One region of the Bordetella genomosp. 5 genome, then DNA from elsewhere that is predicted to be linked to it. Evidence: predicted binding sites of a transcription regulator. Region 1 holds the regulator's gene; each other region holds the start of a gene.
The links. Region 1 encodes LexA, which represses DNA repair genes until DNA is damaged. Its sites were predicted from a motif close to ACTGTATNNNNATACAGT; they were not measured.
Positions count from the first base shown of each region.

Region 1 (5,338 bases):
GTGATGAAGGAATCGGTCGAGGCCGCTCGTACGGTGGTGCGTTCGCGCGCTCGCCGTCTGGGCTTCGCGGACAGCGTGTTCGAAAAGCACGACATGCACGTCCACGTGCCCGAGGGTGCCACGCCCAAGGACGGCCCGTCCGCCGGTATCGCGATCACGACGGCCATGGTGTCGGCCCTGTCGCGCATCCCGGTGCGTGCCGATGTCGCCATGACCGGTGAGATCACGCTGCGCGGCGAAGTGCTGCCGATCGGCGGTCTCAAGGAGAAGCTGCTGGCCGCGCACCGTGGCGGTATCAAGACGGTGCTGATTCCCGAAGAAAACGTGAAGGATCTCGCCGAGATTCCCGACAACGTGAAGAACTTCCTCGAGATCGTGCCGGTGCGCTGGATCGACAAGGTGCTCGAGCTCGCGCTCGAACGCCAGCCGGAACCGCTCGCCGAGGAAGAAGCCTCCAAAGAGCCGCTGGTGGCCAAGCCCGTCGAGGCAGGCTCCACCGACCCGGTGATCAAGCACTGACACAGGCTCCGCTTGCCTCGCGGGATCGGAGGCAGCAGAACTGAAGAGAAGCCCGGACCAACGGTCCGGGCTTTTTTTTTGCGGTGTTCGTCGCGGGCTCTCGTGCGCAACCGAGAGGATGTGGCGCTGCGGCGCGGTCCGGAAGTCCCCGCATGGTTACGTTGCGGCGCAGCAGCCTGGCGCTGCCGCGGCCCACCCTCGTCCAAATGGAATAGCGGCGTTTCCATTAATTCAAGCAGGGCAGCCAGCCGTCTCTCTAGTATGGGTCCAGGTCGCCGCACAGACGGACGACCAAAGACCAATAAAGGGAGACAAGCATGGATTCGGTATGGCAGGCTGCCCGTGAGGGCTGCCCGGACGAGGCCGGGCGTGGCAAAGGCGTAGCGGGGCAAACCGCGCGTCGCGAACATGAAGGGCGCGGGGCGCGGCGGCGTGGTGGATGCCTTGGCGCGTTCGGCGTGCTGGCGCTCGCCATGGCGACGGGCGCCTCCGCCGCGCAACCCGCATGGCCGCAAAAGCCGGTATCCGTGGTGGTCGCGTTCTCCGCGGGCGGCACGACGGATATCCTCGCGCGCGAAATCGGTGCGTCGCTCACGCAGCGCTGGGGCCAGTCGGTGGTGGTGGAAAACAAGCCCGGCGCGAGCGGCAACATCGGCACGCAGGCGGTCGTGAATGCGGCACCCGACGGCTACACACTGCTGATCAACTCGATCGGACCGATTGCCGTCAATCCCGCCTTGTATCGCAAGCTGCCATTCGATCCGCAAAAGGATCTCAAGCCGGTGGTGCTCGTCGCCGACGTGCCGAACGTTCTGGTGGTGCACCCGTCGAGCAACGTGAAGACGCTGGCGGAACTGGTGCAGCGCATGAAGGCCAAGCCCAATGGCTACAACTGCGCCTCGACCGGCGTGGGCACCGCGGCGCATCTGTCATGCGCCACGTTCGCGCAACAGGCGGGCGTGGAAGTGACGCACATTCCCTACAAGGGCGCCGATGCGCTGAACGATCTGCTGGGCGGCCGCGTGCAATTCATGTTCGCGACCATCCCTTCGGTCATGGGGCATCTGCGCTCTGGCGCGCTGGTGCCGTTGGCCGTGTCCACGCAACGCCGATCGCCCAGCCTGCCCAACGTACCGACGGTCGCTGAAAGCGGCTATCCGAAGTTCGCGCTGGGCTCCTGGTTCGGCTATTTCGTGCCCAAGCGCACGCCGGACGAGATCGTGGCACGCATCAACGCCGACGTGAACGCCGTGCTGGCCGAGCCCGTCATCAAGCAGAAGCTCCAGAGCGAAGGGGCCGAGGCCGTGGGCGGAACGCCGCAGCAGTTCGCCGACTACGTGCGTTCCGAGACCGACAAGTGGGGCAAGGTCGTCGAGCAACTCGGAGTGGCACTCGATTGAAGGCTCAGCCCTATGTCGTGGTGAGCACGCGTGCGCTGGCGCCGGAGGCGATGACGCGCGCGCGTGCCTTGTTCGATTTCCGGGTGGCGCTGGATCCCGGCGAGGCCAGTCTGCGCGTCGCGCTAAGGGACGCGCACGCCGTGATCGCGCGCGATGATCTGCCCGAGGACCTGTGCACGCTGGCGCCGCGCCTCATCATGGTAGCCCGCCATGGCGTGGGGCTCGACGTGGTGCCGTTGGCCGCCTGCTCCGAACACGGCGTGCTGGTCAGCAACGTGCCGGGCGGCAACGCGCGCAGCGTGGCGGAATTCGCGGTCATGCGCATGTTGATGCTGGCGCGCGAGCAGTCTCGCATCGACGCCGCCATGCACGAGGCGGGCTGGGACGAGACGCGCAGCCGCTATTCTGGCCGGGCGCTGGAGTTGTACGGCCGTCGGGCCGGCATCCTGGGCTATGGCGCGATTGCCGCGGCGCTGGCGCCGATGCTGCATTTTGGCTTCGGCATGGAGGTGTATGTCAGCACCCGGGATCCCGCCCGGCTGCCCGCCTGGGTCAGGCCCGCCTCGCCGGAGGCGTTGGCGCAGGCCTGTCAGTTCGTCCTGCCCTGTGTGGCGCTGAACGCGCAGACCCGGGGCCTCGTCGACGCCGCGTTTCTCGCGGCGATGCGCCGCGATGCCTGGCTGGTGAATGTGTCGCGCGGCGAGGTCATCGATCAGGACGCCTTGGTGGAACGCCTGCGCGGCGGGCATCTGGCCGGGGCTGCGCTCGATGTCGTGCGCGAGCGGCGCCTGGACGCGGATCACCCCTTGTTGAAACTGCCTGGGGTGCTCGTGTCGCCGCACCTCGCCGGCCATACCGCCGACGCAAATCTGCGCAATGGCATGAGCGCGCTCGACAGCCTCGAGTCGGTGCTGTTGCGGGGCGAATCCCCGCCGCTGGCAGTGAATGCGGAGCAGGCCTGGCCGGCGGCGCACGCCAGGTGGCAGGCCGGCCGCTGAAGCACGCAGGCGACGCGGTAGCAAAGGCACGAGCGAGACCACAAGCACAAGGCAAAAGCACAAGGCACAAGCCAAAGGCACGAGCACAAGGCAAGCGCAAGGCACGAGCACACGGCACAAACAAAATGCGCAAGCAAAAGGCCCACGCGGTGCGTGGGCCTTTGCTCATTGGGGCGGAGCGGCTCGGGTGAGCCTGCCGCTGAGCGCCTAGTGCAGCGCTTGCGTGCGGATGAGGCCGACCGCGATGCCTTCGAGGGCGAATTCGTCTTCGCGGCCGACGATGATCGGGCTGAAGTCGGGATTCTCGGGCAGCAGCTCGATGCGGCCATTCTGGCACTGCAGACGCTTGACCGTGACTTCGTCGCCGAGTCGGGCGACGACGATCTGACCGTTGCGGGCCTCGGAGGCGCGCTTGACCGCGAGCAGGTCGCCCTCGAGGATGCCGACATCGCGCATGCTCATGCCGCGCACCTTGAGCAGGTAATCCGGGGTTTGCGCGAACAGGCCCGGGTCGACGCCGACCTCGCGCTCGACGTGCTCGGCCGCCAGGATGGGGCTGCCGGCGGCCACGCGGCCCACCAGCGGCAGCAGCAGCTGCGACAGGCTGGGCATGGGCAGCATCGGCTGACGTGCGCTGGCATCCGGCTCGGCGTCTTTCAGGCGGATGCCGCGCGAGGCGCCGGCGGTGAGCTCGATTGCGCCCTTGCGTGCCAGCGCCTTCAGATGATCCTCGGCGGCGTTGGGCGAGCGGAATCCCAGCGCCTGCGCGATCTCGGCGCGCGTGGGCGGAAAACCGGTACGGGCGACGGTTTGCCGGATGAGGTTGAGGATTTCCTGCTGGCGTTCCGTGAGTTTCGTGGCCATGGCGATGATCCGCCAGATGCGGACTGTATGTATATACAGCGTGATTCTGGGGGACGATACCGAAAAAAGCAAGTCCACGGGACGGACGCCCAAACAAAAGCCCACCGCGAGGGTGGGCTTCGGTTCGTTGGCCCGCTCGCGCGGGCCTCGGAGGCAGCTGCTTACTTCAGCACGGCGGCGATGGCGCGGGCCACGACGTCGATGTTGCGGCTGTTGAGCGCGGCCACGCAGATGCGGCCGCTGGAGACGGCGTACACGCCGTGCTCTTCGCGCAGACGGTCGACCTGGGCCGAGGTCAGGCCCGAGTACGAGAACATGCCACGCTGACGCAGCACGAAGCTGAAGTCCTGGGTGGCGCCGGCCTCGGCGATCTTGGCGACCAGCTGCTTGCGCATTTCGCGGATGCGATCGCGCATACCGGCGAGTTCCTGCTTCCATTCGGCCAGCAGCTCGGGCGTGTTCAGCACGGTCGAGACCACGGTGCCGCCGTGGGTGGGCGGGTTGGAGTAGTTGGTGCGGATGACGCGCTTGAGCTGGCTCAGGACGCGCGTGGCCTCGTCCTTGTTGCCGGCGATCACGGTCAGGGCGCCGACGCGCTCGCCATACAGCGAGAACGACTTCGAGAACGACGAGCTCACGAACATGGTGAGGCCGAGGTCGGCGAACATGCGCACCACGGCGGCGTCCTGCTCGAGGTCTTCGCCGAAGCCCTGGTAGGCGATATCGAGGAAGGGCACGAGGTTGCGCGCCTTCACGACATCGGCGATCTGCTTCCACTGCTCGGCGGTGGGATCCACGCCGGTGGGGTTGTGGCAGCACGCGTGCAGCACCACGACGGTCTTCTCGGGCGCGGCCTGCAGGCCGGCGAGCATGGCGTCGAAGTTCAGGCCGCGGGTGCTGGCGTCGTAATAGGGGTAGGTGCCGACGGTGAACCCGGCGCGCTCAAACAGCGCGCGGTGGTTTTCCCAGCTCGGGTCGCTGATCAACACTTGCGACTGCGGCAGCAGCTGACGCAGGAAGTCGGCGCCGATCTTGAGGGCACCCGTACCGCCCAGTGCCTGGGTCGTCAGCACGCGGCCTTCGGCGGCGAGCTTGGAATCATTGCCCAGCAGCAGCGCCTGCGCGCCCTTGTTGTAGCCGGCGATCCCTTCGATCGGCAGGTAGCCACGTGCGGCGGCGGCTTCGATGCGGGCGATCTCGGCCTTGCGGACGGCGCCCAGCAGGGGGATGCGTCCCTCATCATCGTAGTACACGCCCACGCCCAGGTTGACTTTACCGGGGCGGGTATCGGCGTTGTACTGCTCGTTCAGGCCAAGAATGGGGTCGCGCGGCGCGAGTTCGACGGAATCGAAAAGGGTGCTCATGGGACAAGATTGAGTGGGATGGACGCACACCGAGGTGCTATGGATAATGGGGGGTTTACCCTCAAGGACAGTCTAGCATGACCGCTCCTGGATACGTCGATTTCCCGAACAGCCCCTTCCAGCTCTACCAGCCGTATCCGCCCGCGGGCGATCAGCCGGACGCCATCGCCGGATTGGTGCAGGGAGTCGAAGA
Region 1 is NZ_NEVP01000004.1:103,336-108,673, forward strand. Features, by position in the region: gene lon (endopeptidase La) at 1-519, shown strand, start outside; gene CAL25_RS05995 (Bug family tripartite tricarboxylate transporter substrate binding protein) at 993-1,919, shown strand; gene CAL25_RS06000 (NAD(P)-dependent oxidoreductase) at 1,916-2,917, shown strand; gene lexA (transcriptional repressor LexA) at 3,125-3,781, opposite strand; gene CAL25_RS06010 (amino acid aminotransferase) at 3,943-5,145, opposite strand; gene uvrB (excinuclease ABC subunit UvrB) at 5,223-5,338, shown strand, end outside.

Region 2 (5,338 bases), on a different contig from region 1:
CGCGGATCCTTGGCGCCCTGGGCGATGAACAGCGGCGTGGTGATCCGGTCGACATGCAGCGCGGGCGAAGTCGCGGTCAGACGCTCGCGGTCGCGCTCGGGATCGCCCACCATGTCCTGCATCTTTTCGAGCATGGGCTTCCAGTAGGGCGGGATGGTCTGCATGAACGTGAACAGGTTCGAGACGCCCACGTAGTCGACCGCGGCGGCGTAGAGGTCGGGCGTGAAGGTCACGCCGGCCAGCGTGGCATAGCCGCCGTAGCTCGCGCCATAGATGCCGATGCGCTTCGGATCGGCGATGCCCTGATCGATCAGCCATTTGACGCCATCGGTGATGTCGTCCTGCATGGCCAGGCCCCATTGGCCGAAGCTCGCTTCCCAGAACTTGCGGCCATAGCCGGTCGAGCCGCGGAAGTTCATCTGCAACACGCAGAAGCCGCGGTTGGCCAGGAACTGCACCTCGGGGTTGTAGCCCCAGCCGTCGCGGGCCCACGGGCCGCCGTGCGGATTGACGATGCAAGGCAGGTTGCGCGGATCGCGTCCGACCGGCAAGGTGAGGTAGCCGTGGATCGTGAGGCCGTCGCGCGAGGTGTAGCTGATGGGCTTGACCGGCGCCATGTCGGCCTCGGGGATGGCCGGGTTGATGTCGGCCAGCTTCGTGAGCGTGTCGGTGGCGGCGCTGTACAGATAGCGCGAGCCGGGCGTGCGGTCGTTGTAGGCGGCCACGATGAAGGTGTCTTCTTCGCGGTTCCAGCCCTGCAGGGCGAAGTCGTAGCCGGCCAGGTGCGCCTGCAGTTTGCCGTAGAGGGCCTCGGTCTGCTTGTCGAAGAAGCGGTACTGCGGCTTGTCGGTCTGGTAGGCGGCGAGCGTGAGCACCTTGCGCTTGCGCGAATAGCCGGCGGCGTCGAGATCGACCTCGTCGGGCACGAAGATCAGCTCTTCGGCATCGGGTTTGGCCGGGTCGAGCACGACCAGCCCGAGTTTGTCGCGGCCGCGGTTCGACAGCGCATACATCTTGCGGTCGTCGAACGTGAAGAACATCGGGCTGACGCTGCTGCGATAGTCGGTCGTGACGAGCGGGCGGAACGGCGCGGCCTCGTCGTCGCGATAGAGCAGGGTGGTGTTCAGGCCGTCGCTGGTGATGGCGGCGCGCACCTTGCCCGCGTGATCGGTCTGCCAGCCGACGATGTTGCCGGGGTTCTGGGCCACCAGCACCGCGGCACCGGTACGCACGTTGACGCGGTACACGTCGAAGACTTCGGGATCGCGGTGGTTGTGGCCGATCAGCACATGATCGGGATCGTCGGGCAGGTCGTCTTCGATGCCGGCGCGCACGCCGTCGTAGGGGGTGAGGTCGGTCACCTGGCCGGTCTTGGTGTTGACCGCCACGACGTGGAAGTTTTCGTCGCCGCCGAAGTCCTTCTGGTAGAGCACGACGTCGGAGCCCTTCCAGAAGTAGTTGCTGATATCGCGCGCGCTTTCGCTGGTGAGCTTGCGGGCCTCGCCCTGCGGCTTGCCATCGACGAGCGGCTGCACATAGATGTTCATGCGCGGCGGGCTGCCGTCGACGCTGACCGGTTGCATGAAGCCGAGCGTGCGGCCGTCGTCGGCCAGGCGGAACGCGCCGCGCTCGGGGTTGCGGAAGAAGTCTTTCAGGGGATAGGCGCGCGGCGGCTGGGCAGCCGCACCGGCGGCCGCGCCAATCAGGCTGGCGGCGATCAACGTGCGCTTCATGAAATTCAGCAAGAGAGCCTCCGGTAGATGCGATGACGGCCGCGCGCGGCGGGTGCCGGGGCCATCATGGGGCCGGCGCGAGGGGTGCGCCGAGCGTGACCGATCATGCCACAGCGCCGATGACGGTGTCGAACCGCGCAAGATGCGGGATAATCGCGCCCAAGCACTATGGAGGAATCATGCTCAAAGCGATTGCGGCCGCGCTCACGCTAGGCGCCGGTCTGGCCGGTTGCGCCGTCGGTACGGCACCCGGCGCGGGTGCCGTCAACGGCGACTACAAGGTCAATGTGTATTACCTCGATGCCTATCGCGCGGCGATCGCGCAATCCGAACGCTGCCTGCTCGGTCAGGGCGGCTACCGGCTGGTGAACGAGGTCGACGAAGGCCAGCGCAAGGCCAGCGTGCGCGTGCTCGCGCCGTTCAGCGATAGCGAAATGGCGAGCGTGACCATCGCCGGCACCGACGCCAAGAGCTCGGATGTGCGCATTTCGATGTGGGGCAAGAGCATCTGGAATTCGGATGCGCTGCGCGCGATGCGCGAAGCGGTCGTGTATGGCCTGCCGTCGTGCGTGGCCTACATGCCGGGCGATCCGCAGCCCTCCGAAGAGGTCTGGCGTCTGCGCCAGCGCTGAGCTCAGTCGCTGCCGGGCCGGCGGCGCACCACCTTGAAGGTGGCGCTGGCCTTACAGACCAGTTCTCCCGAGGCGTCGCGGATCTCGCCTTCGCAGAAGGCGATCGACATGCCGCGGCGCAGGCAGCGCGCCTCGACCACGAGGTCGGTGCGACCGGGCGACAGAAAGCTCGTGGTCATGTCGATGGTGGCCATGCCCACGTCGGTCTCGTGGCCCCGGGCCGCCGCGCTCAGACAGAAGTCCAGCACGCTCATCAGCGTGCCGCCATGCACGTCGCCACGGCTGTTGGTGAGGTCGGCGCGCCAGGGCAGGCGGCAGCGTGCCACGCCATCGCCGGCCTGTTCGGGCACCAGGCCCAGCAAGCTCATGAACGGGATTTCGAGGCCGAAATAGCTGGCCGCGGGGGAAGTCTCGGAGGTGTTGTTATCGGTCATCGCAAGACGCGGCGCGGGGTGCGCTCGCGGGTAGGGTTGCTGCAAAGCAGCGACTGTAGCGCACATCGGCGGGGGTGGCAGCGCCGGTGTCCGGTCACCGGCCGCCCGGTCGATCCGTCCTCGGCGGGCGCAAAGCCGCGGGGCGCGGCATAATAGCGGTACCGTATATATATCCAGTAGTTTTGGCGCGTGCCTGGCGCCGGTTCCGCCCGCTTCCCATGCCTTCCCCGACCCGCAAGATCGTGCACATCGACATGGACGCCTTTTACGCGTCGGTCGAGCAGCGCGACCAGCCCGAACTGCGTGGCCAGCCCGTGATCGTTGCCTGGACGGGCAATCGCTCGGTGGTGTGCGCGGCTTCGTACGAGGCCCGCAAGTTCGGGGTGCACTCGGCGATGGCGGTGGCGCGGGCCCAGCGGCTCTGTCCGCAGGCCGTCTATGTGCCGCCGGATTTCGCGCGTTATAAGGCCGTGTCGGCGCAGGTGCGCGAGATCTTTTCCCGCCATACCGACCTGATCGAGCCGCTCTCGCTCGACGAGGCCTATCTCGACGTCACGCACAACAAGCTCGGTCTGCCGTCCGCGACCGAGGTGGCCGAGATCATCCGCCGCCAGATCCGCGACGAGACCCGCCTGACCGCCTCGGCCGGCGTGGCGCCCAACAAGTTTCTCGCCAAGATCGCCTCCGACTGGAACAAGCCCGACGGCCTGTGCGTGATCCGCCCGGCCCAGGTGCTCGGATTTCTGCAGGAGCTGCCGGTGCGCAAGGTGCCGGGGGTGGGCAAGGTGATGCAGGGCAAGCTCGAGGAGCTCGGCATCGCGACGGTCGGCGACCTCGCCCGTCATCCGCGCGCCGCGCTGGAGCAGCGCTTCGGGCGCTATGGCGTGCGGCTGCACGAGTTGTCGCAGGGCATCGACGAGCGCGAGGTGCAGCCCGACCAGCCGCTGCAGCAGGTGTCCGCCGAGACCACCTTCGACACCGATCTGCGGATCGTGGAGCTCGACGCCGCGCTGGAGCGGCTGTCGGGCAAGGTCTGGGAGCAGGCGCTGCGCAAGGCGCGCATCGGCCGCACCGTGGTGCTCAAGCTCAAGACCGATCGGTTTCGCATTCTCACGCGCAGCCAGACGCTGCCAACGCCGCCGGCCACTGCGGCGCAGCTTGCGCAGGTGGCACGGCATCTATGCGAGCGCGTGGAGCTGCCGGCGCATACGCGCTACCGGCTGGTGGGGGTGGGGATGAGCAACTTCGCGGACCCGGAGCTGACAGCGGTGCAGCCGGATCTTTTTGGCGGGGTGTTCTGAGAACGAGGATCGTTCGGCGGGGCGGCCGCGGATGCGCCGCCCCGTGCGCCTTGATCAGAGGCGCGACTTCACCTGACCCGACAGCTGCGACATATCGGCGCGGCCTGCCAGCTTCTGCTTGAGGATGGCCATGACCTTGCCCATCGCGGGGGCGCCGGTCACGCCCTGCGCGGCCACTTCGGCCACTGCGGCGTCGATCGTGGCCGCCACTTCTTCGGCGCTCGCCGCTTGCGGCATGAATTCCTGCAGCACCACGACTTCGGCCTTTTCCTGCTCGGCGGTCTCGGTGCGGCCGGCCTGTTCGAACGCGGCGATGGACTCGCGGCGCTGCTTCACCTGCTTTTCGATGATGGCGGTGATTTCCGCGTCGTCGAGCTCACGGCGGTCATCCACTTCTTTCTGTTTTACTGCGGCGAGCAGGAAGCGCAGGGTGGCGAGCCGGGCGCTGTCCTTGGCGCGCATCGCGTCTTTCATGGCGTTGGACAGACGGGTCTTGAGCGATTCGGTGCTCATGGCAAATCCTAATAAGTGACAACCAGAGCCGGTGTTTTAACCGGCCCATACCCACACTCGCAAGTCGGCGCCCGCATCCTGCGATTTAAAAGATGTAGAATAAATGCATCTTTAACACCGGGCGTGTGGCCCGGCCAGGAGTCGATGCATGTTGAGCGAAACCATCCGCGCGCAGGTCAAGGCGACCGCACCCGTTCTGCAGGCCCATGGCGAGGCGCTAACGCGCCACTTCTATGCGCGGATGTTCCGCGGCAATCCGGAGCTGTTGCAGGTCTTCAACCAGGGCCACCAGCAGGGCGGACGTCAGCAGCAGGCGCTGGCCGGCGCGCTGGCCGCCTATGCCGTGCATATCGATAATCCCTCGGTGCTCGGCCCGGTGATCGAGCGCGTCACGCACAAGCACGTGAGCCTGGGCATCCGGCCCGAGCACTATGCGATCGTGGGCAAGCATCTGCTGGCCTCGATCGGCGAGGTGCTGGGCGAGGCCGCCACCGACGAGCTGATCGCCGCCTGGGCGGCCGCGTACCAGCAACTGGCCGACGCGCTGATCGCGCAGGAAGCCGCGCTGTACACGGCCGCGGCCACGCAGCCGGGCGGCTGGAGCGGCTGGCGGGGCTTCAAGGTGGTGGGCAAGGTGCCGGAGAGCAGCGAGATCACGTCGTTCTACCTGGCGCCCGCCGACGGCGGCGAGGTGCCCGACTTCAAGCCGGGCCAGTACATTTCGG
Region 2 is NZ_NEVP01000010.1:72,396-77,733, reverse strand. Features, by position in the region: gene CAL25_RS15830 (alpha/beta hydrolase family protein) at 1-1,745, opposite strand, end outside; gene CAL25_RS15825 (BPTD_2524 family lipoprotein) at 1,913-2,365, shown strand; gene CAL25_RS15820 (PaaI family thioesterase) at 2,368-2,799, opposite strand; gene dinB (DNA polymerase IV) at 3,018-4,100, shown strand; gene CAL25_RS15810 (GatB/YqeY domain-containing protein) at 4,155-4,613, opposite strand; gene hmpA (NO-inducible flavohemoprotein) at 4,762-5,338, shown strand, end outside.
Region 2: dinB (DNA polymerase IV) is a predicted target of LexA. The motif match lies at 2,960-2,977, and genes of this name have one in related genera.

Region 3 (5,338 bases), on a different contig from region 1:
CGCGTGAACAGCATCGCGCCCGGTGCGATCCGGACGCCCATCAATCACGAAGCCTGGGACACGCCCGAGGCCCTGGCCGATCTGCTCAAACTGATTCCGTATGGCCGCATCGGCGAGCCCGATGACATCGGTCGCGCGGCCGTGTGGCTGGCGAGCGACGATTCGGATTACGTGACCGGCACCACCTTGTTCGTCGATGGCGGCATGACCTTATATCCCGAGTTCCGGGGGGCGGGCTGATGCGCAGTGCCAGCACCTACCCCAAGCCGATCGAGGATTACGGGCTGATCGGCAACATGCTGTCGGCGGCGCTCGTGGCGCGCGACGGCTCGATCGACTGGCTCTGCCTGCCGCATTTCGACTCGCCGGCCTGCTTCGCCGCGCTGCTGGGCGATGCCTCGCACGGCCGCTGGCGGCTGAGCGGCGCCGACCCCGAGGCCCGTGTCACGCGCAGCTATGTGCCCGACACCGCGGTGCTCGAGACGCGCATCGACACCAGCACCGGCACGGTCCTCGTGCATGACTTCATGCCGCTCTCGGAAGACGAGGAGAAGGTCGATCTGGTGCGCGTGGTGCGCGGCCTGCATGGCAGCGTCGAGATGAACATGGAGCTCGTGCTGCGCTTCAATTATGGTCAGGCCGTGCCGTGGGTCAGGCGGCGGGATTACGGCCTGAGTGCGATCGCCGGCCCCGACGCCGTGGAGCTGCACACGCCGGTCGCGCTCGACGGGCACGACATGATCAGCACCGCCGAATTCACGGTGCGGCAGGGCGAAGTCGTGCCGTTCACGCTCTCGTACCATCGCTCGCACAAGACGCCGCACTTCGTGGCCGATCGCCTGGAGAGCCTGGAACGCACGATCAGCTGGTGGCAACAATGGGCGCACCGTTGCCACTGGGAGGGGCCCGACGGCCCGCGCCGCCAGGCCGTGGTGCGTTCGCTCATCACGCTGAAGCTGCTGACGTTTTCGCCGACGGGCGGTATCGTCGCCGCGCCCACCACCTCCTTGCCCGAGCACGTGGGCGGCGAGCGCAACTGGGACTACCGCTATTGCTGGCTGCGGGATTCGGCGCTCACCCTCTATGCGCTGCTCAACGCCGGTTATCGCGAAGAGGCCGAGGCGTGGCGCCAGTGGCTGCTGCGCGCCACCGCCGGGCATCCCGATCAGTTGCACATCATGTACGGCATCGCGGGCGAGCGCTGGCTGCCGGAACACGATGTGCCCTGGCTGCCCGGTTACGCCGGCAGCAAGCCGGTGCGGGTGGGCAATGGCGCCTTCGGCCAGATCCAGCTCGACGTCTATGGCGAGCTGATCGAAACGCTGCACGCGGCACGGGCGGCCGGCCTGGCGCCGATGGCCGAGGCGTGGCGCCTGCAGAACGTGTTTCTCAAGCCCCTGGAGGAGATCTGGGATTCGCTCGACCACGGCATCTGGGAAGTGCGCGGGCCCAAGCAGGCCTTCACGCATTCGCGCCTGATGTGCTGGGTGGCGTTCGATCGCGCGATCAAGTCATGCGAACAGTTCGGTCTGGCCGGGCCGCTGGATCGCTGGCGCGCGCTGCGCGAGCGCATCCGCGACGACATCCTCACGCACGGCTACGACGCGCAGCGCAATACCTTCGTGCAGTATTACGGCGGGACGGCGCTCGATGCGAGCCTGCTGTTGATTCCGCAGGTGGGCTTTCTGCCGCCGGACGATGAGCGGGTGCACGGCACGATCCGCGCCATCGAGGAAGACCTGTTGCAGGGCGGGCTGCTGCGGCGCTACAGCATGGCCAAGACCGACGATGGCCTCGAAGGCGAGGAGGGCGCGTTTCTCGCGTGCAGCTTCTGGCTGGCCGATGCCTACGCGATGCAGGGGCGGCTGGAAGATGCCAATCGGCTGTTCGACAAGCTGCTCGGCCTGCGCAACGACCTCGGGCTGCTGGCCGAGGAGTACGACGTGGTGCACGGTCGCCTGGTCGGGAATTTCCCGCAGGGCTTCTCGCACATCGGATTGGTCAACACTGCCTACAACCTCAACCAGGCCGAGGGGCCGGCGAAGCAGCGCGCCAGCCGCGAAGCGCCGCAGGACTGAGCCGGCTCAGTGAAAACGCCAGCGGGCCGCGCTCTCCGGGGCGCGGCCGTCGGCCACGGCCTTGGCGCGCGCGGCTTCGACGCGCTCGTGCATCTCCGCCAGAAACGGCTCGATATGGAAAGAAATGCCGAGGTCTTCGGCCAGGCGCACCACGCGCGCGGCGGAGCCGATGGTGTTGCCATCGCACAGGCGTTCCACGCGTTCGCGCAGTTCCGTGTCGCCGGCGGTCATCGAGAGGAGTTTGCGGACGTTCTCTCTGCTCATGTCATTTCCTGATTTACCTGAGACCGGGCTGAAAGCTTACCCGCAAGCCTGCGTCGGCGGCGTGAAAATAACGCAGAAAAACAGGGCTTTTTGTGGCGTGTACGGCACACACGGAGGCGCTCGCGGCGGGCGACTCGCAGGTCGATTAATCGTTGCGTGCGCAAATGGCGCGATCTTGACGTGATCCGGCACTAAATTTCGGAAAACGCGTGTCAAGCCGGGCTCGGCGGGCGCACGAGGAGCACGAGCGTCCGGCCGCAGCGGCGGCAGGCCGGGTCGCGCGGCCAGGGCTGCTATGATGCTGGATGGATATCCAGTCAGGGGCCGGTGTGGCGCCCGCCATGGATGGATGCCCCGGATCCCGTTGCCCGCATGTTCGCCCCGCACCGTTACTACTATCTGCACAATTTCCAGCAGGCGCTGGACTGGCTGGCCGCGCGCTACGACGATCTGTTCGCGCCGGCCGAGCGGGCCTTCGTGCACGACTTCGCCCGCTTGCCGCAGGCCTCGCGCGCGCTCGCGGTGCGCCTGCTGATGCGCACGCGCCGTGTCTATCGGGCCGAGTGTCTGCACTACGAAGAAATCGGCTGCATCCCCACCGCGGCCGCGCCGTTGCTGGCCTTGGGCTGGTTGCAGGCCGATCCGGCGCTCGACTGGACCGAGTGGGCCGCGCTGCATACCAAAGACGAACTCGCGCGGCGCTATCCGCAGGCCGGCGCGCGCGCGTCGTGGCGCAAGGCGGAGCTGCTGGCCACGCTGCGCGAGCACCTGGGCGGCGCGGACGTACGAGCCTGCAGCGCGTGGGGCGCGGGGCCGGACGAGGCCATCTGGTCCGTCGAGATCGGCGCGCTCGCCGAGCGCCTGCGCCTGATGTTCTTCGGCAATCTGCATCAGAGCTGGTCGGAGTTCGTGCTCGCCGACCTCGGTGTTTTTCAGTATGAACCGGTGGCGCTCGACAGCCATACACGCGCCTTTCCGCATGCGCGCGCCATCGATACCTACCTGGCCCTGCACGCCGTACGCGAGCGTCTGGACAGCGCGACGCCCGATGAGGCGCCGGCCCTGCACGCGGAGATCGAAGCCTGCGCCAGCGAGGTGCCGTGGCTCGCGCGCCGCCAGGCCAAGGTGTGGTTCCGCCTGGGGCAGTGGTGCGAACGGGCAGGGGCCTGGGACGCCGCCGAGGCGGCCTATCGCGCGTCGCGCCATCCGGGCGCACGCCAGCGCCTGATACGCGTGATCGAGCGGCAGGCGCGTTATGAAGACGCGCATGCGCTCGCCCGCGACACCCTCTCCGCGCCCGGCAGCGAAGCCGAGCTGCAGCTGGTGGCGCGCATGTTGCCGCGGCTGGCCCGCCATGCCGGCCTGCCCGCGCCGGCGCCCACGCGACGCGCCACGATGGCGCCATTCGAGCTGGTGTTGCCGCGGCCGGAGCCGGCACGGCGTGTCGAGTTCGTGGTGCGCGATCACCTCGGCACCCGCGAAGCGCCGGCGTATTACGTCGAAAACGGCTTGATCAATTCGCTGTTCGGGCTGTTGTGCTGGCGCGCGATCTTCGAGCCGGTGTCCGGCGCGTTCTTCCATCCGTTTCAGCGCGGCCCGGCCGATCTGCACGATGCCGGCTTTCGCGCGCGCCGCGCGGCCGCCTTCGATGCCTGCCTGGGCGCACTGGCCGACGGCACGCACCGCGAGCGCATTCTCGCGTGCTACGAAGCCAAGGCCGGGGTGCAGTCGCCGTTCGTTTTCTGGGGCATGCTGAGCCGCGACCTGCTCGAAGCCGCGCTCGCGTGCATCGCACCCGAGCATCTCGCGCTGTGGTTCGCGCGCCTGCTCGACGACATCGAGACCAATCGTTCCGGCCTGCCGGATCTGGTGCGGTTCTGGCCCGCCGAGGCGCGCTACGAGCTGATCGAGGTGAAAGGCCCGGGCGACCGCCTGCAGGACAACCAGATGCGCTGGCTGGCCTATGCGGCGCGGCATGGCTTGCCGGTGCGGGTGTGTCATGTGCGCTGGGACGAAACGCTGGCGAGCGCGGAGGCGAGCGGCACGATCTCGCCCACCGCCGTGGCGCTGGTCGCCACCCCGCCGGACGCCACGCCACCAAACGAGCCTCTGCAGGAGGCCGCATGAATCTCGACGTGGCGGTGCGCACGCTGTGCGATTTCACCGCGCGCGCGGGCGATCTGGATTCCCGCTTCACGCCGGCGCCCACCGCGCTCGAAGGCATGGCGGGCCACGCCGTCATCGCGGCGCGGCGGGGAGCGGCGTTCGAACATGAGGTCCGGCTCAGCGCCACCCATGCCGGCCTGACGGTGCGCGGCCGCGCCGATGGCTTCGATGCCGAGGCCCGGCGCGTCGAAGAAGTGAAGACCTATCGCGGCGATCTGGCCAGCCTGCGGGCCAATCAGCGCGCCCTGCATCGAGCTCAGGCCCGGGTCTACGGTCATATGCTGTGCGAGTCGCGCGGGCTGGAGCGGATCACCGTCGCGGTGGTGTATTTCAATCTCGATACAGAGCTCGAGACGGCCGAGGCCGAGACCCTCACGGCCGCCGAGCTGCAGGCGGTGTTTGCCGATCTCTGCACCCGCTATGCCGAGTGGGCCGCGCGCGAACGGGCCCACCGGCTCGCCCGCGACGCGGCCTTCGAGTCTCTGGCGTTTCCGTACGGCACGATGCGGGCGGGGCAGCGTCAGCTCGCCGTGGCCGTGTATCGCGCGGCGCGCGACGGGCATCCGGTGATGGCGCAGGCGCCCACCGGGGTCGGCAAGACCCTCGGCACGCTGTTTCCGCTGCTCAAGGCCTGCGCGGCACAGGGTCTGGACAAGGTGTTTTTCCTGTCGGCCAAGGGGCCCGGTCATGCGCTCGCGCTCGATGCGCTGGCGCAACTGCGCGCGGGCCGCGACGCGCCCTTGCCGCTGCGCGTGGTCGAACTGGTGGCGCGCGACAAGGCCTGCGTGCATCCCGACCGCGCCTGTCACGGCGACGCGTGCCCGCGCGCC
Region 3 is NZ_NEVP01000006.1:633,909-639,246, reverse strand. Features, by position in the region: gene CAL25_RS11665 (glucose 1-dehydrogenase) at 1-240, shown strand, start outside; gene CAL25_RS11660 (glycoside hydrolase family 15 protein) at 240-2,078, shown strand; gene CAL25_RS11655 (hypothetical protein) at 2,085-2,342, opposite strand; gene CAL25_RS11650 (VRR-NUC domain-containing protein) at 2,715-4,469, shown strand; gene CAL25_RS11645 (ATP-dependent DNA helicase) at 4,466-5,338, shown strand, end outside.
Region 3: CAL25_RS11650 (VRR-NUC domain-containing protein) is a predicted target of LexA. The motif match lies at 2,643-2,660, and genes of this name have one in related genera.

Region 4 (5,338 bases), on a different contig from region 1:
TGCCGCCGCGGTTCATTTTCGTGACGCCGTCGCATCAGTATCCGCTCGGCTCGGTGATGTCGCTGGCGCGCCGGCGCCAGCTGCTGGCCCTGGCGCGGGGCTGGGGCAGCTGGATCATCGAAGACGACTACGACAGCGAGTTCCGTTTCTCGGGCCGCCCGATTTCATCGCTGCAGGGCCTGGAGGCCGATGCGCCGGTGATCTACATGGGCACGTTCAGCAAGACGCTGTATCCCGGTCTGCGCGTGGGCTATCTGGTGTTGCCCAAGATGCTCGCGCCGGCCTTCCAGGCGGCCCACGCCGAGCTCTATCGCGAGGGCCATCTGATGACGCACGCGGCGCTCGCCACGTTCATCTCCGAAGGCCATTATGCGGCGCACATCCGTCGCATGCGCATGCTGTACGGGCGCCGCCGCGCCATTCTGGTGAACCTGATCGACCGCCGGCTGGGCGCTGGCTGGCTGCATCGCGACTCGAGCGATGCGGGGCTGCACCTGGTGCTGAACCTGCCACCCGACATGGACGACTCCGCCGTGGTCGACGTGGCGCGCGAGCGGGGCGTGCTCACGCGTGCGCTGTCGCGCTACTACACGGCCGGCGAGCCCGTGCGCCACGGCCTGCTGCTGGGGTATGCCTGCGTTCCGGAGAACCAGATCGCACGCAAGTTCGAGATCGTGCTGGACAGCCTTGCCGAGGTGGCGCGCCGCGGGCCCGCGCCACGCGCCGACGCACCGGCGGCCGCGCGTACCGCGGCGTAGCGCCGCGCCCGCGCCGCGTTTGCGCCGGGCTTGTGCCGCGCTTGCGCCGCGCTTGTGCCGGGGCTGGCCGTCACACCGGCTGCAACGCGAGCGCGCGATTCAGATTGGCCGCATTCGTCATGCCCTGGTCCTGGTAATTGGTGTTGAGCACCACATGCGTCTGCTGCGTGCGCCGCGACAGCTCGGCGATGCGGCGGGCCAGGTCCGCGATCTCTTCGGGCGAATACTCATACTGAAAGCGCGACGACGACGCCCCGGCGCGATTGTTCCAGGCCGCGCTGTTGCGGCCATGCAGGCGCACCAGCGCCAGCGCGTCGTGACTGGCTTCCCAGATGTCGGGCACGGTGTTGTCGAAGCCCTGCGGCGCATCGACGACCGTGTGCACCACGCCGAGCTCGCGTTCGAAGGCGAGCGTGTCGCGGCACGCCGCGGCGCCGTCGAACCAGCTGCGATGGCGAAACTCCACGCTGGTCAGCACGTCGCTCGCGTGCCGGACCGCGGCCTGCACGCGCGCCCGGCCCCGCGCATCGCGCCGCACCCACGGCGCGAACTGCAGATGCAGCGCGCCGAACTGGCCAGACTGGCGCAACGGCTCGAGCGCGATCAACTGCCGTTGCCACAGCTCGCGCATCCAGTCGTCGGGAATCTGGTTGTCGTACAGCACGGCATCGCGCGGGGCGTCATCGAGCGCCAGGTCGCGCCGCATCTCGCGCGGCAGCGCCGCCACCGGCGTGGCATGGCCGGTGAACAGCCGGAAGGCCTTGATGTTGAACACAAAACCGGGCGGTGTGCGCTGCGTCCAGGTGTGGGTCAGGGTGGGGTCGGGCAGGGCGTAGAACCCCGCGTCGGCCTCGACCATCCTGAAGCGCGAGGCGTAGAAACGCAGCCGGCTGGCGGCGTCGCGGGCGTCGTGCGGATAGAAGCGCCCGCACGCCAGCAGGGTGGGGTCGGTCCAGGAGGCGGTGCCGGTGAAGATGCGATGCGACATGTCGATGAAATGAGCCGGCCGGGCAGGCCCGGCGAGGGCGATTCCGGGCGGCGGCGCGTTTTCCGTTATTCTGTATAAATATACAGTTGTATTGCCGTCCGTCTTTCCTGCCTACCGCTCATGTCCGACCCCGCCTCGCCGGCCGCCTCCGGCCTGCCCCCCGTTCCTGCCCCCGACCTCCCCGGTCAGCATGCGCCCGATCCTCTGGCCGAGCTCAACGCCGAGCAGCGCGCGGCCGCCGAGTTCGGCGTGCAGCCCGGCGCGGCGCCGGGCCAGGCACTGCTGGTGATCGCCGGCGCCGGGTCCGGCAAGACCAACACGCTGGCGCACCGGGTGGCCCATCTGATCCAGAACGGCGCCGATCCGCAACGCCTGCTGCTGCTCACCTTTTCGCGCCGCGCCGCGCAGGAAATGGAGCGCCGCATCGGCGGCGTGCTGCGCAAGATCATGCGGCTGGGCGCGTCGCAGCATGCGCCTTCGCTGCCCTGGGCCGGCACCTTTCACAGCGTGGGCGCGCGGCTGCTGCGCGATTGCGCGCATCGTATCGGGCTGGCCGAGGCGTTCACGGTGCATGACCGCGCCGACGCCGAAGACCTGATGGGCATGGTGCGCCACGAGCTCGGGCTGTCGGCCACGCAGAATCGCTTTCCGCTCAAGGGCACCTGCCTGTCGATCTACTCGCGCGTGATCAATAGTCAGTTGCCCCTGGGCGAGGTGCTGGCGCAGGCGTTTCCGTGGTGCGCCCAATGGGAGGCCGAGCTCAAGCGCCTGTTCCAGGGATACATGGCGGCCAAGCAGGACCAGCAGATCCTGGATTACGACGATCTCTTGCTGTACTGGTCGGAGATGATGCAGGAGCCCGCGCTGGCGGCCGACATCGGCGCGCGCTTCGATCATGTCCTGGTCGATGAGTACCAGGACACCAACCGGCTCCAGTCCTCGATCCTGCTGGCCATGAAGCCCGACGGGCGCGGCCTGACCGTGGTGGGCGACGACGCACAGTCGATCTATGGCTTTCGCGCGGCCACCGTGCGCAATATCCTCGATTTTCCGCAGCAGGTAGGCGCGGGCGCGCACGTCATCACGCTGGAGCGCAACTACCGCTCCACGCAGCCCATTCTCGACGCCTCCAACGCGGTGATCGCCCTGGCGCCCGAGCGCTATGCCAAAGAGCTCTGGACCGATCGTGCGTCGAGCCAGCGGCCCGAGCTCGTGAGCGTGAGCGACGAGGCGGGCCAGGCCCGCTGGATCGCCGACCAGGTGCTGGCGCGCCGCGAAGAAGGGCAGACGCTCAAATCGCAGGCCGTGCTGTTTCGTACGGCCAGCCATAGCGCCGCGCTCGAGCTCGAGCTCACGCGGCGCAACATTCCCTTCGTGAAATTCGGCGGTCTGCGCTTTCTCGAGGCGGCGCACATCAAAGACCTGCTCTCGCTGTTGCGCTGGGCCGAGAACCCGCGTTCGCGCATGGCGGGCTTTCGCGTGACGCAGCTGGTGCCGGGCGTGGGGCCCGCCACCGCGGGCAAGCTGATGGATGCGCTGGCCGAGTCCGCCGACCCCGTGGCCACGCTGGCCGCGTTCAAGGTGCCGTCGGCCGCGGCCGACGACTGGCAGGCGCTGGTGCAGGCATACACCCGGCTGCGTTCGCCGCAGCTCGGCTGGCCCGCCGATGTGGAGGTGGCGTTGGGCTGGTATGGCGAGCTGCTCGAGCGCCTGTTCGACGATGCCCGCGTGCGGCGCGCCGATCTCGAGCAGCTGCAGCGCCTGGCGGGGGGCTATCCCAGCCGCGAGCGCTTTCTCACCGAGCTCACGCTCGATCCGCCCTCGGCCACGAGCGACGAGTCGGGTACGCCGCTGCTCGACGAAGACTACATGATCCTCTCGACCATTCATTCGGCCAAAGGCCAGGAATGGAAGGCCGTGTATCTGCTCAATGCGGTCGACGGCTGCATTCCTTCGGACATGTCCACCGACACGGCGGAAGAGATCGAAGAAGAGCGGCGCCTGCTGTATGTGGCCATGACGCGGGCCCGCGAGCGCCTGCAGGTGATCGTGCCGCAGCGCTTTTATGTCCACAACCAGACGGGCATGGGCGACAAGCATGTGTACGGCGCGCGCACGCGCTTCATCACCGATGCCATGCTGCCGCTCTTCGAACATCTGCCGCATCCGCCCGCCCTGCCGTTCGATCGTGGCCGCGGTCTGGGCGCCACCGGCGCGCCCGCGATCGACGTGGGTCAACGTCTACGCAAGCTGTTCTCCTGAGCTATCATGACTCGCAGGCCGGGCGCGGGTCAGACGCCGGGCCCGCAGCCAGAGGAGGGCGTATGCCAACGGATGATCATGTGGCCCCTACGCCGCAGCCCGCCACCGAAGTCGTGGCGTCGGTGGCTTACCAGAATGGCCGGCGCGCGCGCGAGGTCCCGCTCTCGGATCTCGGCCAGTACGCCACCGGCACGCACGACATGCTCTGGATCGGCTTGCGCGATCCCAGCCCGCAAACGCTCGCCTATGTGGCCGACACGATGGGCGCGTGCGACAAAAACCGTGAAGAGATGCTCGAGCCGCACCGCCGGCCCAAGATCATCGACTACGGCAACATGGTGCTCGTGGTGGCGATCACGGTCGAGGTCGAGGCCGACCGCCCCGTCTTCGGCGAAACCCAATATCTGATCGGCGACGGCTTTCTCGTCACCGTGCGGCGCGGCGCGCTGTCGGCCCACACGGCGCTGCGCGAGCGCCTCGAGGCCGCGCCCGAGATCCTCAAGCGGGGCAGCGACTACGTGGTGTCGGAGCTGCTCGATTGGCTGGTCGACCGCTATGTCGTGGCCGTCAACAAGCTCGAACACGTGGTCGAAAACGCCGAGCAAAAGCTGCTCATCCGGGGCGCCAAGGATTCCGACATCCGCAGGCTGTACCGCCAGCGGCGCGACCTGCTGCGCATCCATAACGCCATCTCGCCGCTGGCCGAGATCTGCCGGCGGCTGTCGCGGGTCGAGATGTCGGCGGTCGACGAAAACGCGCGGCCGTATTTCGGCGAGGTGGCCGATCGCGTGCTGCGGGTCGACGAGCTCATCAGTGCGCTGCGCGAAGCGCTCGCCTTCGCGTTCGAAGCCAGCCTCATGATCGGGCAGGGCCAGCAGAACGACACCACGCGCAAGCTGGCCTCCTGGGCCGCCATCCTGGCCGTTCCCACCGCCATCGCCGGTATCTACGGCATGAATTTCGAATACATGCCCGAGCTCAAGAGCCCGTGGGGCTATCCGGTGACCCTGGCCACCATCGCGGTGGCCTGCTCGGTTCTGTACTGGCGCTTCCGCCGCTCGGGCTGGCTGTAGCAGGGCGTCGGGGGCGTGCCGGGCGCGCGTGCGCTTGTGCGCATACGTCATGTGCCATGACGCCGCCCGGCGTGGCACACTGCGGGCGTTTCCCTTCGAGAGATTCCGCCCATGGCCCGTCGTCGTGGCTACGCACCGCCCCTGAACCGCATGCTCCGCCGTGGCGCGCCCGCGCTGATCGGATTTCTGATTGCCCTGGGCGCCGGTCTGTATCAGCAGTTCGGCGGCTCGTCCGCGCCCGACACCCCTCCGGCTCC
Region 4 is NZ_NEVP01000011.1:61,495-66,832, reverse strand. Features, by position in the region: gene CAL25_RS17400 (PLP-dependent aminotransferase family protein) at 1-758, shown strand, start outside; gene CAL25_RS17395 (DUF72 domain-containing protein) at 829-1,746, opposite strand; gene CAL25_RS17390 (ATP-dependent helicase) at 1,867-4,008, shown strand; gene CAL25_RS17385 (magnesium and cobalt transport protein CorA) at 4,071-5,081, shown strand; gene CAL25_RS17380 (thermonuclease family protein) at 5,193-5,338, shown strand, end outside.
Region 4: CAL25_RS17390 (ATP-dependent helicase) is a predicted target of LexA. The motif match lies at 1,816-1,833, and genes of this name have one in related genera.